2 regions of the Agrococcus jenensis genome follow, and region 1 is predicted to be linked to the other one. Evidence: predicted binding sites of a transcription regulator. Region 1 holds the regulator's gene; the other holds the start of a gene.
The links. Region 1 encodes LexA, which represses DNA repair genes until DNA is damaged. Its sites were predicted from a motif close to TCGAACANNTGTTCGA; they were not measured.
Positions count from the first base shown of each region.

Region 1 (5,486 bases):
ACATCCCACAGGTCGCCGCCGTCCTGGGTCCAGCCTCGTGCCGCGAGCGTGGTGCCGCGCACGTCGAGGCCCACCGCGATCTGCTCGCCGTACTCCGCGATGACGGAGGCCGTCCACTCCGGGTTCTCGAGGGCCGCGGTGCCGAGGTTGATGCGCTTCACGCCGGTGGCGAGCGCGGCCTCGAGCGAGGACTCGTCGCGGATGCCGCCCGAGAGCTCGACCTGCACCCGGCCGCGGACCGCCTTGATGACCTTCTTGATCACGCCGCGGTTGTCGCCGCGGCCGAAGGCGGCGTCGAGGTCGACGAGGTGCAGCCACTCGGCGCCCTGCCGCACCCAGTCCTCGGCGGCCTCGACCGGGCTGCCGAACGACGTCTCGGTGCCGGCCTTGCCCTGCGTCAGCCGCACCGCCTTGCCGTCGGCGACGTCGATGGCGGGCAGCAGCTGGAGCTTGGGCGACTGGTTGAAGTCGGTCATGGGGGTTCGATGCCTTCCGGGGGTAGGAGCTCAGAGGCCGCTGACCCAGTTCCGCAGCAGGCGGATGCCCGCGTCGCCCGACTTCTCGGGGTGGAACTGGGTGGCGGCGAGGGGGCCGTTCTCGACGGCGGCGATGAATCGCTCGCCGTGCTCGGCCCACGTCACGCGCGGCTGGCGGATGCGCGGGTGCGGGTCGATGCTCCACTCGGTGGCCGCGTAGGAGTGCACGAAGTAGAAGCGCTCGTCGCGGAGCCCGGCGAAGAGCGTGGAGTCGTCGGGGGCGTCGACCTGCGCCCAGCCCATGTGGGGCAGGATGTCGGCCTGCAGCCGGCGGATCGTGCCGGGCCACTCGTCGAGGCCGACGGTCGGGCTGCCGCCCTCCTCGCCGCTCGAGAAGAGCACCTGCATGCCCACGCAGATGCCGAGCACCGGGCGAGAGCCCGCGAGGCGTCGGCCGATGAGCTCGCCGCCGCGGATCGCCTGGATGCCGGCCATGCACGCGGCCATCGAGCCGACGCCCGGCACGACGAGGCCGTCGGCCTCCATGACCGCGCTGCGGTCGGCGGTGAGCGTCACGTCGGCGCCGGCCGCCTCGAGCGCCTTCGCGGCGGAGTGCACGTTGCCGAGCCCGTAGTCGAGCAGGGCGACGCGGGGACGCGCCGCCATCAGAGCGCGCCCTTGGTCGACGGCACGCCGGTGACGCGGGGGTCGCGCTCGACCGCGACCCGGAGCGCGCGCGCGAAGGCCTTGAACTCGGCCTCCGCGACGTGGTGGGGATCGCGGCCGGCGAGCACCTCGACGTGCGCGGTGATCCGGGCGTTCAGGGTGATCGCCTCGAAGACGTGCCGCACGAGCGAGCCGGTGAAGTGGCCGCCGATGCGGTGGAGCTCGAAGCCGGCCGGCTCGCCGCCGTGCACGAGGAAGGGGCGACCGGAGAGGTCGACGACGGCGCGCGCGAGGGCCTCGTCGAGCGGCACGGTGGCGTCGCCGTAGCGCCGCACCCCTGCCTTGTCGCCGAGCGCCTCTGCGAGCGCGAGGCCGAGCGCGATCGCGGTGTCCTCGACGGTGTGGTGCGCGTCGATGTCGGTGTCGCCGGACGCCTCGACCGTGAGGTCGATGAGCGAGTGCTTCGCGAAGGCCGTCAGCATGTGGTCGTAGAACGGCACGGTCGTCGAGATCGACGAGGTGCCGTCGCCGTCGAGGTCGAGCGAGAGGCGGATGCTCGACTCGCTCGTCGTGCGCTCGATGGAAGCAGTGCGGGCCATGCGTCGATCCTATTCCGCGCCGAGCTCGGCCATCGCGGCCAGCAGCGCGCTCGTCTCGGCCCGCGTGCCGGCGGTGATGCGCAGCGTGTGCGGCAGGCCGACGTCGCGCACGAGGATGCCGCGGTCGAGCAGCGCGCGGAACGTCGCCTGCGGATCGGCGACGCCGCCGACGAGCACGAAGTTGGCGTCGGACGGGTAGGGGTCGAAGCCCATGGCCGTCAGCTCGTCGACGATCCGGTCCCGCTGGGTGCGCAGCTCGTCGACGCGCGACAGCATCTCGTCGCTGTGGCGGAGCGCGGCGACCGCAGCAGCCTGCGTGATCGCCGACAGGTGGTACGGGAGCCGGACGAGCCGGAGCGCATCGACGACCGCGGGGTGCGCGGCGAGGTAGCCGACGCGGATGCCGGCGAACGCGAACGCCTTGCTCATCGTGCGGGAGACCAGCAGGCGCGGGTACCGGTCGAGCAGCGAGAGCGCGGTCTGGCTGCGGTCGTGCGCGAACTCGGCGTACGCCTCGTCGACGAGCACGATGCCGCGCGCAGCCTCGGCGGCGGCCTCGACGACGTCGAGGCCGATCGCCGTGCCGGTGGGGTTGTTGGGCGAGCAGAGGAAGACGACGTCCGGGTCGTGCTCGGCGATCGCGGCGCGCACGGCGTCCGGGCTGATGGTGAAGTCGGCGGCGCGCGGCACCGGCACCCACCGCATGCCGACGCCCTGCGCGAGCAGCGGGTACATCGAGTACGTGGGGGTGAACGACAGCAGCGAGCGGCCGGGGCCGCCGAAGGCCTGCAGCACGTGCTGCAGCACCTCGTTCGAGCCGTTGCCCGCCCACAGCTGCGCGGGCTCGAGGCCGTGCCCGAGGTAGTCGGCGAAGGCACGGCGGAGCGCGTCGAACTCGCGGTCCGGATAGCGGTTCGCGTCCGGGAGCGCGCGAGCGATCTCCTGCACGATGTCGAGCGCGACCGCCTCCGGCACGCGGTAGGCGTTCTCGTTGACGTTGAGCCGCACCGGCACGTCGAGCTGCGGGGCGCCGTACGGCGTCAGCCCGCGCAGGTCGTCGCGGATGGGGAGGTCGTCGAGGCTCGTCACCGAACCAGCCTAGGACGGCGCGCGAGCCGCGCCGGGCGCGGCCCCGCGCTCAGCGCGAGTAGTGCGCGGGGATCGCCAGCTGCTCGCCGGGCTGGATCGCGCCGGCGATGCCGTTGAGCAGCTCGATCTCGGCGATCACGTCGCGCGGGTCGGCCTCGGGGGCGACGGCCTCGGCGATCTGCCAGAGCGACTGGCCCGGCAGCACCGTGATGTGCTCGAACTCGGCGGTGCTGGTGGAGGACGACGCGACGGCGCCGGCGAGCGCGCCGCCCAGGACGCCGGCACCGGCAAGGGTGCCCGCGACGATGACGGGGGCGGCGACGAGCAGCGCGAGGGCGCGGCGACCGCGCGGCGTCATGCGCACCCGGACGGTCGGCGTGCCGGTGATGCGTGCGGTGGCGATGGCAGTCATGGCCTGCTCCTCTCGTGGGATCCGCAGCCGGTGCTCGGCCGGGAGCACCGGCCGCGAATCTCTGTTTCGAACCTATCTTCGATTCCACGGATGCGTCAAGCCCTGTCGCGGAGAATCTCCACGACACGCTCGAACATCCGTTTGATCCGGGCACCCTGTCGGATACGCTTTCGAACCACCAGGAGTCAAGCAGGGGCTACTGACATCGAGAGCGGGCGGGCATGGCGAGGCAGCTGACGGACAAGCAGCAGGCGATCCTGCAGATGATCCAGCGAGCGGTGCGCCAGCGCGGCTACCCGCCCAGCTACCGCGAGATCGGCGACGCCGTCGGGCTCTCCTCGCTCTCGAGCGTCACCCACCAGCTCGGCCAGCTCGAGCTCGCCGGCGCGATCCGCCGCGACCCCTCGCGCCCCCGCACCATCGAGGTGCTCGTCGACGACGAGGTCGACGAGACCGCCGGCAGCGTCGACCAGGCCACGTTCGTGCCGCTCGTCGGCCGCATCGCCGCCGGCATCCCGATCACGGCGGAGCAGCAGGTCGAGGACGTCTTCCCGCTGCCGAAGCAGCTCGTCGGCACCGGCGACCTCTTCATGCTCAAGGTCGTCGGCGACTCGATGATCGACGCCGCGATCTGCGACGGCGACTGGGTCGTCGTGCGACAGCAGCAGACGGCCGACAACGGCGACATCGTCGCCGCGATGCTCGACGGCGAGGCCACCGTGAAGGTCTTCAAGCAGCGCGACGGCCACACGTGGCTGCTGCCCCGCAACTCGGCGTTCGAGCCGATCCTCGGCGACGAGTCCGACGTGCTGGGTCGCGTCGTCGCCGTGCTGCGAGCCGTCTAGGCGTCAGGCGGCCGGCTCGACCCGGAACTCCGCCAGCTGCGCGAGCGCCGCCTCGGTGACCTTCGCGTCGACGCGCGTGCCCGCCTCCTCGTAGGCCTCGCGCAGCACCTCGAAGCGGTCGTGGAGCATCGCGATGATGTCGCCACGGTCGAACGGCACGAGCAGCGACACCGCGACCTCGGGCCGCGGCAGCAGCTCGGCGATCCTCGCGAGGATCGCGTCGACGCCCTCGCCCGTCCGCGCGGAGGCGAAGACGCCGTCCGGCTGCAGACCGCGCAGCACGAGCCGCTCGTCGTCGCTGATGAGGTCGGCCTTGTTGAACACGACGACCTCGGGGATCGAGCGCGCGCCCGTCTCGCCCAGCACGTCGCGCACGGTCGCGATCTGCGCCGCCGGGTCCGGGTGGCTCGCGTCGACGACGTGCACGACGACGTCCGACTCCGCCACCTCCTCGAACGTCGAGCGGAACGCCTCGACGAGCTGGTGCGGCAGGTTGCGCACGAAGCCGACCGTGTCGGCGATCGTGAACTCGCGGCCGTCGGGCGTGGTCGAGCGCCGCACCGTCGCGTCGAGGGTCGCGAACAGCGCGTTCTCGACCAGCACGCCCGCGCCGGTGATGCGGTTGAGCAGGCTCGACTTGCCGGCGTTGGTGTAGCCCACGATCGCGACGCCCGGCACCTCGAAGCGGTCGCGGTTCGCGCGCTTCGCCTGCCGCGCGGGCCCGAAGCCCTTGATCTGCTTCCGCAGCCGCGCCATGCGGGTGTGGATGCGACGGCGGTCGAGCTCGATCTTCGTCTCACCCGGTCCGCGCGAGCCCATGCCCGCGCCCTGGCCGCCGACCTGGCCACCAGCCTGGCGCGACATCGACTCGCCCCAGCCGCGCAGTCGCGGCAGCAGGTACTCGAGCTGCGCGAGCTCGACCTGCGCCTTGCCCTCGCGGCTCGTGGCGTGCTGGCTGAAGATGTCGAGGATCACCGCCGTGCGGTCGATCACCTTGACCTTCACCTGGTCCTCGAGCGCGCGGCGCTGGCTCGGTGAGAGCTCGCTGTCGGCGATCACGGTGTCGGCGCCGAGCTCCTTGACGATGGCGGCGAGCTCCTCCGCCTTGCCGCGGCCGACGTAGGTCGCGGGGTCGGGGTTGGGGCGGCGCTGCAGCATGCCGTCGAGCACCCGAGCGCCGGCTGTCTCGGCGAGCGCGGCGAGCTCGCGCAGCGAGTTCTCGGCGTCCTCCGCACCGCTCGCGCCGCCCGAGTAGACGCCGACGAGCACGACGTTCTCGAGCCGGAGCTGGCGGTACTCGACCTCGGTGACGTCCTCGAGCTCGGTGCGCAGCCCGTCGACCCGTCGGAGCGCAGCGCGATCCGCGCGCTCGAGCTGCGCGCCGTCGACGTCGTCGCCG
Region 1 covers NZ_RKHJ01000001.1:1,964,975-1,970,460, reverse strand. Annotated here, with positions in the region: gene priA (bifunctional 1-(5-phosphoribosyl)-5-((5-phosphoribosylamino)methylideneamino)imidazole-4-carboxamide isomerase/phosphoribosylanthranilate isomerase PriA) at 1-476, opposite strand, end outside; gene hisH (imidazole glycerol phosphate synthase subunit HisH) at 507-1,142, opposite strand; gene hisB (imidazoleglycerol-phosphate dehydratase HisB) at 1,142-1,741, opposite strand; gene EDD26_RS09710 (histidinol-phosphate transaminase) at 1,751-2,830, opposite strand; gene EDD26_RS09705 (hypothetical protein) at 2,880-3,242, opposite strand; gene lexA (transcriptional repressor LexA) at 3,464-4,087, shown strand; gene hflX (GTPase HflX) at 4,091-5,486, opposite strand, start outside.

Region 2 (5,486 bases), 1.9 Mb from region 1:
CAGCTCCTTGCCGCCGGGTGCGAGGCGCTGCTTCGGCTCGGGCAGCGGCATGCAGGCGGGCTTGCCGTCGGCCGCGACCTCGAACGAGAGGTAGAGCGGCGAGAGCAGGTCGAAGCCGGCGAGGCGGTCGCGCTCGGGCTTGCGACGGACGTGCGAGAGGTCGGGCTCGAGGAACGGGTTCGCGAGCTGCACGCGGTGCACCGACGGGGGCACCACCTGCGGCGCGAGCGGCTCGGTGCTCTCGGGCGCGGGGGCGGACGAGGTCTCGGGCTCCGGCTCCATGCCGGCGGCCTCGAGCATCTCGCGCTTGCGCTCGCGCACGGCGTCGGTGATGGGCGCGCCCTCGCCGAGCAGCGGCAGCAGCGTGGGCTCGCGGCTCGCGGCCTTGGCGAGGATCACGGCGATGCCGTCGAGGCGCTTGAGGTCCTCCGCGCGCTCTGCGTCGGTGAGCGCCTTGTCGGCGCGCACGCGTGCGCGCTCCTCGCGGGCGAGCATCGCCACGACCTGCAGCTTCACGCGGGTGGAGCGCGATGCGCTGCCTCGCTTGACGCCCGCCTCGACCTGGCGCACGGCGCGGGCGAGCTGCGGGATGAGGGCGTCGCGATCGCGCGACGGCGCCTCGGTGGTCACGTCTGCAGGAGATGCATCCGTGATGGATGCGTCCGTCTCGGACACATCGATGGTTGCGGCGTCGGCCACATGTCCTCCATTCGAGGCGGGGCCGCGGGTACGGGCCCCGGTGTTCAGGCTGCGACGGGAGCCGGAGCTCGAGGCTGCGGCTCGTCGTGCCGGTGACGCCTGCTGCGGTGCGCGTGAGGGCCGCGATGCGGCACGGACGGCGATCAGCGGGCTGACGTCAGAGCCATCCTACCCGGTCGGTACCTGCGTACGCTGCGCGGCTGCCCTGAGGATCGCCCGAGGCCGGGCTCGCCACGGCCTTCGCACCGGCCGCAGGATCGTGCGCGTGACCCGCCAGCGGCTGCCGACGCGCTCGATCACCTGCCGGCCCGCATGGACCTCGGTATGGCAGCGGGTGCACAGCAGGATCCCGTTGTCGATGTCGGTGTCGCCGCCATCGACCCATGCGCGCACGTGGTGGACGCTGTTCCACGATGCGGGCGCATCGCACCCCTCGCCCTGGCAGTGGCGGTCGCGGAGCATGATCGCCTTGCGCTGCGGCGTGGAGAACAGCCGCTTGCGTCGGCCGAGCTTCAGCACGTGCCCGTCGTCATCGACGAGGGCCGCCTGCACGAAGCCGTCGCAGATGATGCGGGCCGCGAGCTGCACCGGCACGACCTCGCCGGTCTCGACGATCTCGCAGAAGCCGGGCAGACCAGCTGCGTGGGCGTCGAGCTCGGCCTGCGTGACGGCGACGAGCAGGGTCGGTGCGTCCTTGCCGGGGCGGGGCGTGACGCCCGAGCGCGCGTGCGCGACGAAGAGCTCGGCGAGCACATCGGCCCGGCGCTGGTCGGGTGTGCGGTCATCGTCGGCCACAGAGGCCGAGCCGCCGATCTCGATCCGGGTGCGCGGCGACTCATAGGCACCGAGCACGGCCTGGACGGCAGCACCCTCGACCGGCGGCAGCACCAGATGGCCGCGGAACATGCCGTCGGCGCACTGCCGGAGCGTGAACGACCGCTGCGCGATCTGCTCCTCCTCGCGCGGCTCGGCGCCGTCGGGGTCGAACGCCTGCAGCCAGGCCCTCGCCGTCGTCGCGAGCTGCTCGGGCGGGGCGGGCACCGGGTCGTCGTAGCCACGCTCGCCGGCCGGGACCTCACCCACCGCGTCGGCGACGAGCGACGCCTCGGCAGCGAGCCGGTCGTCGTCACTGATGCGGCTGCCCGCCTCGCTGAGCCGGTCGACGATGACGCGTGCCTGGTCGAGCCCGATCGCGCCGGCGACGAAGGCGTCGGCGAGGTGCGGGAAGCGGGGCTCGAACGGCAGGCCGGTCGGCGTGCGCCGAGGGGTCGCCGCGAGGGCGACCTGCACGATCGCGGTCGCGCGACCGGCGGTGACGCCCAGCTCGTGGCGCAGCGCGTCCTTCGTGCTGCGGTACCCGAAGGAGCGGGCGAGCGAGGGAGCGTCGGCAGCGGGCGAGACCTGCTGGAGCAGCCCGGCGATGCGCACCGCGGCGCTGTCGGCGCACCGCACGAGCTCGCCGACCGCCGCGAGCGCATCCCACCGCTGGGCATCGCCGAGCCCCTCGAACGCGGTGGTGACGGCGAGCACGTGCTGCTGCAGCCCGTCGAGCGCCTCGCGCAGCGCGGCCGCCTCGGGCGACCTGCCCTGCCGCGCCTGCTGCTCCACCGGAACCTCCGTGTCCGCCATGGGGACCACCGCCTCGGCCCACCGCCGTCGGTGGTGCTCGGTGGGTCCATGCTACCACGAGCGTCGAACAAGCGTTCGAACTCTCGACAGCCTGTGGAGAACCCGATCAGCCTTCCAGCAGGTCCGCGAGGCGATCGATCGACGCGAGCAGGTTGGCGGGCAGCGTGCGGCGCGCGCGCCCGAGTCGTCGCTCGTCGTGCAGCTCGGTCCAGTCGTAGGTGTGCGTCACCCTCGTGCCGGCACCCTCCGGCTCGAGCTCCCAGCGCCACAGGTGGCCGATCGGCGGCGTGCCCTGCTCGGCGGGCATCCACGCGATGCGCCTGCCCTCCTCGAACTCCACGACGTGGTTCTCGCGCACGGCGCCGTCGCCCGTGAGCGTCATCGAGAACACGTCGCCGGTGCCCCTCACGCGCTGCCCATCCGCGGCCTCGGCGAGATTGTCGTTGCCGTCCCACGCCGGCTGCTTCGCCGGGTCGGCGACGTGCTCGAAGATGACGTCGGCAGGCGCCGCGATGACGCGGCTCGCGTGCACGACTCGGGACTCGTCGGTATCGCTCATGCCGCCATCCAAGCATCCGGGACGCATTGAGTCGCCCTCCGAAGCGGAGTAGACATGGGGCACGGACGGACCCCACGGAGGGAGCTCGACATGGCTGCTGAGGCTTCGCGCAAGTACCCGATCTTCCCGCCGTTCACCGAGTGGTTCGACGCCTTCGCGCTGCTGGGCGGCTGGGACGGCAAGGGTCCGCTCCCGGGCATCCGCGTCGAGGAGGTCGTCGAGGACGGCGCCTTCGTCATCCACGCCGAGCTGCCCGGCCTCGACCCCGCGCGCGACATCGACGTCAAGGTCGAGCACGGGGTGCTGACGATCCACGCCGAGCGCCACCCCGACCGTCGGGAGGCGCAGCGGTCGGAGTTCCGCTACGGCGCACTCGCCCGGGCCATCCGGCTGCCGATCGGCTCGCGCGACGACGACATCACCGCGTCGTACGAGGACGGCATGCTGACGGTGCGCGTCGCGCTCGACCCGGTGCCCGCGAAGCCCCGGCACATCCCGATCGAGCGGCGCTAGGCGCGGATGCGCGAGACCACCCGCACCGACGACGGCCGCTGGATCGTCGTCGACGGCAGGCGCTGGCGCGCCGAGGACCCGTCGCTGCCCGCCGATGCCGCGGCGCGACTGCGCTCGCACCTCGGCCGCGCCCGGTCGGCCGTGCGCCTCGCCGAGACCGACGACGACCGCGACGCCGCGCGCGACCGCGTGCAGCTCGCGAAGGAGGGGCTCGGCGAGCGCGGCGACGCCTGGTGGGACCTCTCGGAGGCCGATCGCGCCGCCAGGGCCCGCGACCGGCTGCGGAGCCTCGACGAGCTGGCACCGCCCACGCGCTGATCGCCCGCCGGCCGCGGACGGATCCGTCGCTCAGGACAGCAGCGACAGACCTGCGGCGACGGCGAAGCCGACGACGGTCGCGAGCCCCGCGAGGTCGCGGGCTTTCGCGCGCGCCTCCGGGACCATCGCGTCGACGAGCATGACGAGCAGCGCACCGGCGGCGAAGCCGTCGACGACGCCCGTGAGGGCGGGCGGCGCGACCTCGGCGATCGCGCGGCCGCCGACGGACGCGAGCGTGCAGATCGCGCCGACGCCGAGCCAGAGCAGCGGCACGAAGCGGCGCGAGCGGCCGGCGCCCAGCATGTCGGCCGACGCTCCGACCGACTCGGGCAGGTTCGAGACGAACACCGCGACGAGCAGCGCGACACTCACGCCGTCGCCGGTGGCGAGGCCGATGCCGAGCACCGCCTGCTCCGGCACGCCGTCGAGCAGCGCCCCGACCGCGAGCGGCATCCCGGCGGCACCGGCGGCGCCGGTGCCGCGACGGCCGGACCTCGCCTCGACCGCCCGGTCTGCGAAGAAGTAGGCCATCGCGCCGGCCGCCAGGCCGATGCCGACGGCGAGCGCGCCGCCCTCGGCGACGCCCGCTTCGGCGAGCTCGAACGCGACGCCGGCGATGAGCGCGCCCGCGCCGAACGCGAGCACGATGCCGACGACGGCATCCGACCAGCGCCGCACCATCGCGAGCGCCGCGCCGAGCACGAGCGACGACGACGCGATCGCGCCCCACAGCAGCGCCTCGAGCACGGTCAGCGCCGCCCGGTGCGGGTCTCGATCAGCATCCCGGCAGGCTATGCCCGCCGCGGCGGCGGTGCCATGGTGGTGGGCAGCGAGGCCGACGAGGAGGCGCCATGGCGGACGTGTCGATCCACCCGGCGACGCACGCGCGCTTCGCCGACCTCGCGTTCGTCATCGGACCGAAGCGGGCGGACGCATCCGTCTGCTGGTGCCTCAGCCACCGCGTCGACGCCAAGACGAACGTCGCGCTGCGCGGCCCCGAGCGCGGCGCGCACATGGAGGCGCTCACGCGGCGGCCCGTCGCGCCCGGCGTGCTCGCCTACGACGGCGACGAGGTCGTCGGATGGGCCGCGGTCGCGCCGCGCTCCGAGCTGCCGTTCGAGCGCTCCACCCGGATCCCGCACGTCGACGAGCAAGCGGTCTGGTCGATCTGGTGCATCCGCGTGCGTCCCGGGCACCGCGGCGAGGGCGTCTCGCACGCGCTCCTCGCGGGCGCCGTCGACTACGCCGCGTCGAAGGGCGCGCCCGCGGTCGAGGGGTATCCGGTCGACAACGCGGGCGAGCGCGTCGACCTCACCATGGCCTACGTCGGCACCCGGCGGCTCTTCGAGCGCGCCGGCTTCACGCTGGCCGCGACGACCGACGCGGTCTCCGGCGGCTTCCCGCGCGTGGTGATGCGGAAGCAGCTCGCGACGGGATGACCGCGGGCAGCTGACGGTCGGCGCGTGCGCTCAGCCCGCGGCGATGCGGCGCAGCTCGTCGAGCGCCTTCGCGAGCCGCCGCTCCTTCGTGTCTGCCGCCTTCGCCTCGCCGATGCCGCGCGCGAGCTCCTTGCGCCGCGAGGGCGCGAGGGCGTCGAACGCCGCCTTCGCCGCGGGGTCCTGCGCGAGCGCCGCGTCGAGCTCCGGCGGCAGCTCGATCGCTCGCTCGGCCTCGTCGAGCGCGATCACTGCATCGACCTCGTCGCCGGCCTCGACGCCCAGCGCCTCGCGCCGCTCCTTCGACAGGCCGAGCAGGTGCTCCCCTGCCA
Region 2 covers NZ_RKHJ01000001.1:33,183-38,668, forward strand. Annotated here, with positions in the region: gene EDD26_RS00135 (DEAD/DEAH box helicase) at 1-630, opposite strand, end outside; gene EDD26_RS00140 (HNH endonuclease signature motif containing protein) at 868-2,328, opposite strand; gene EDD26_RS00145 (SRPBCC family protein) at 2,435-2,887, opposite strand; gene EDD26_RS00150 (Hsp20/alpha crystallin family protein) at 2,978-3,400, shown strand; gene EDD26_RS00155 (biopolymer transporter Tol) at 3,407-3,718, shown strand; gene EDD26_RS00160 (ZIP family metal transporter) at 3,749-4,465, opposite strand; gene EDD26_RS00165 (GNAT family N-acetyltransferase) at 4,570-5,157, shown strand; gene EDD26_RS00170 (YdeI/OmpD-associated family protein) at 5,188-5,486, opposite strand, start outside.
Region 2: a site for LexA is predicted at 2,392-2,407, ahead of EDD26_RS00140 (HNH endonuclease signature motif containing protein). Genes of this name have one in related genera too.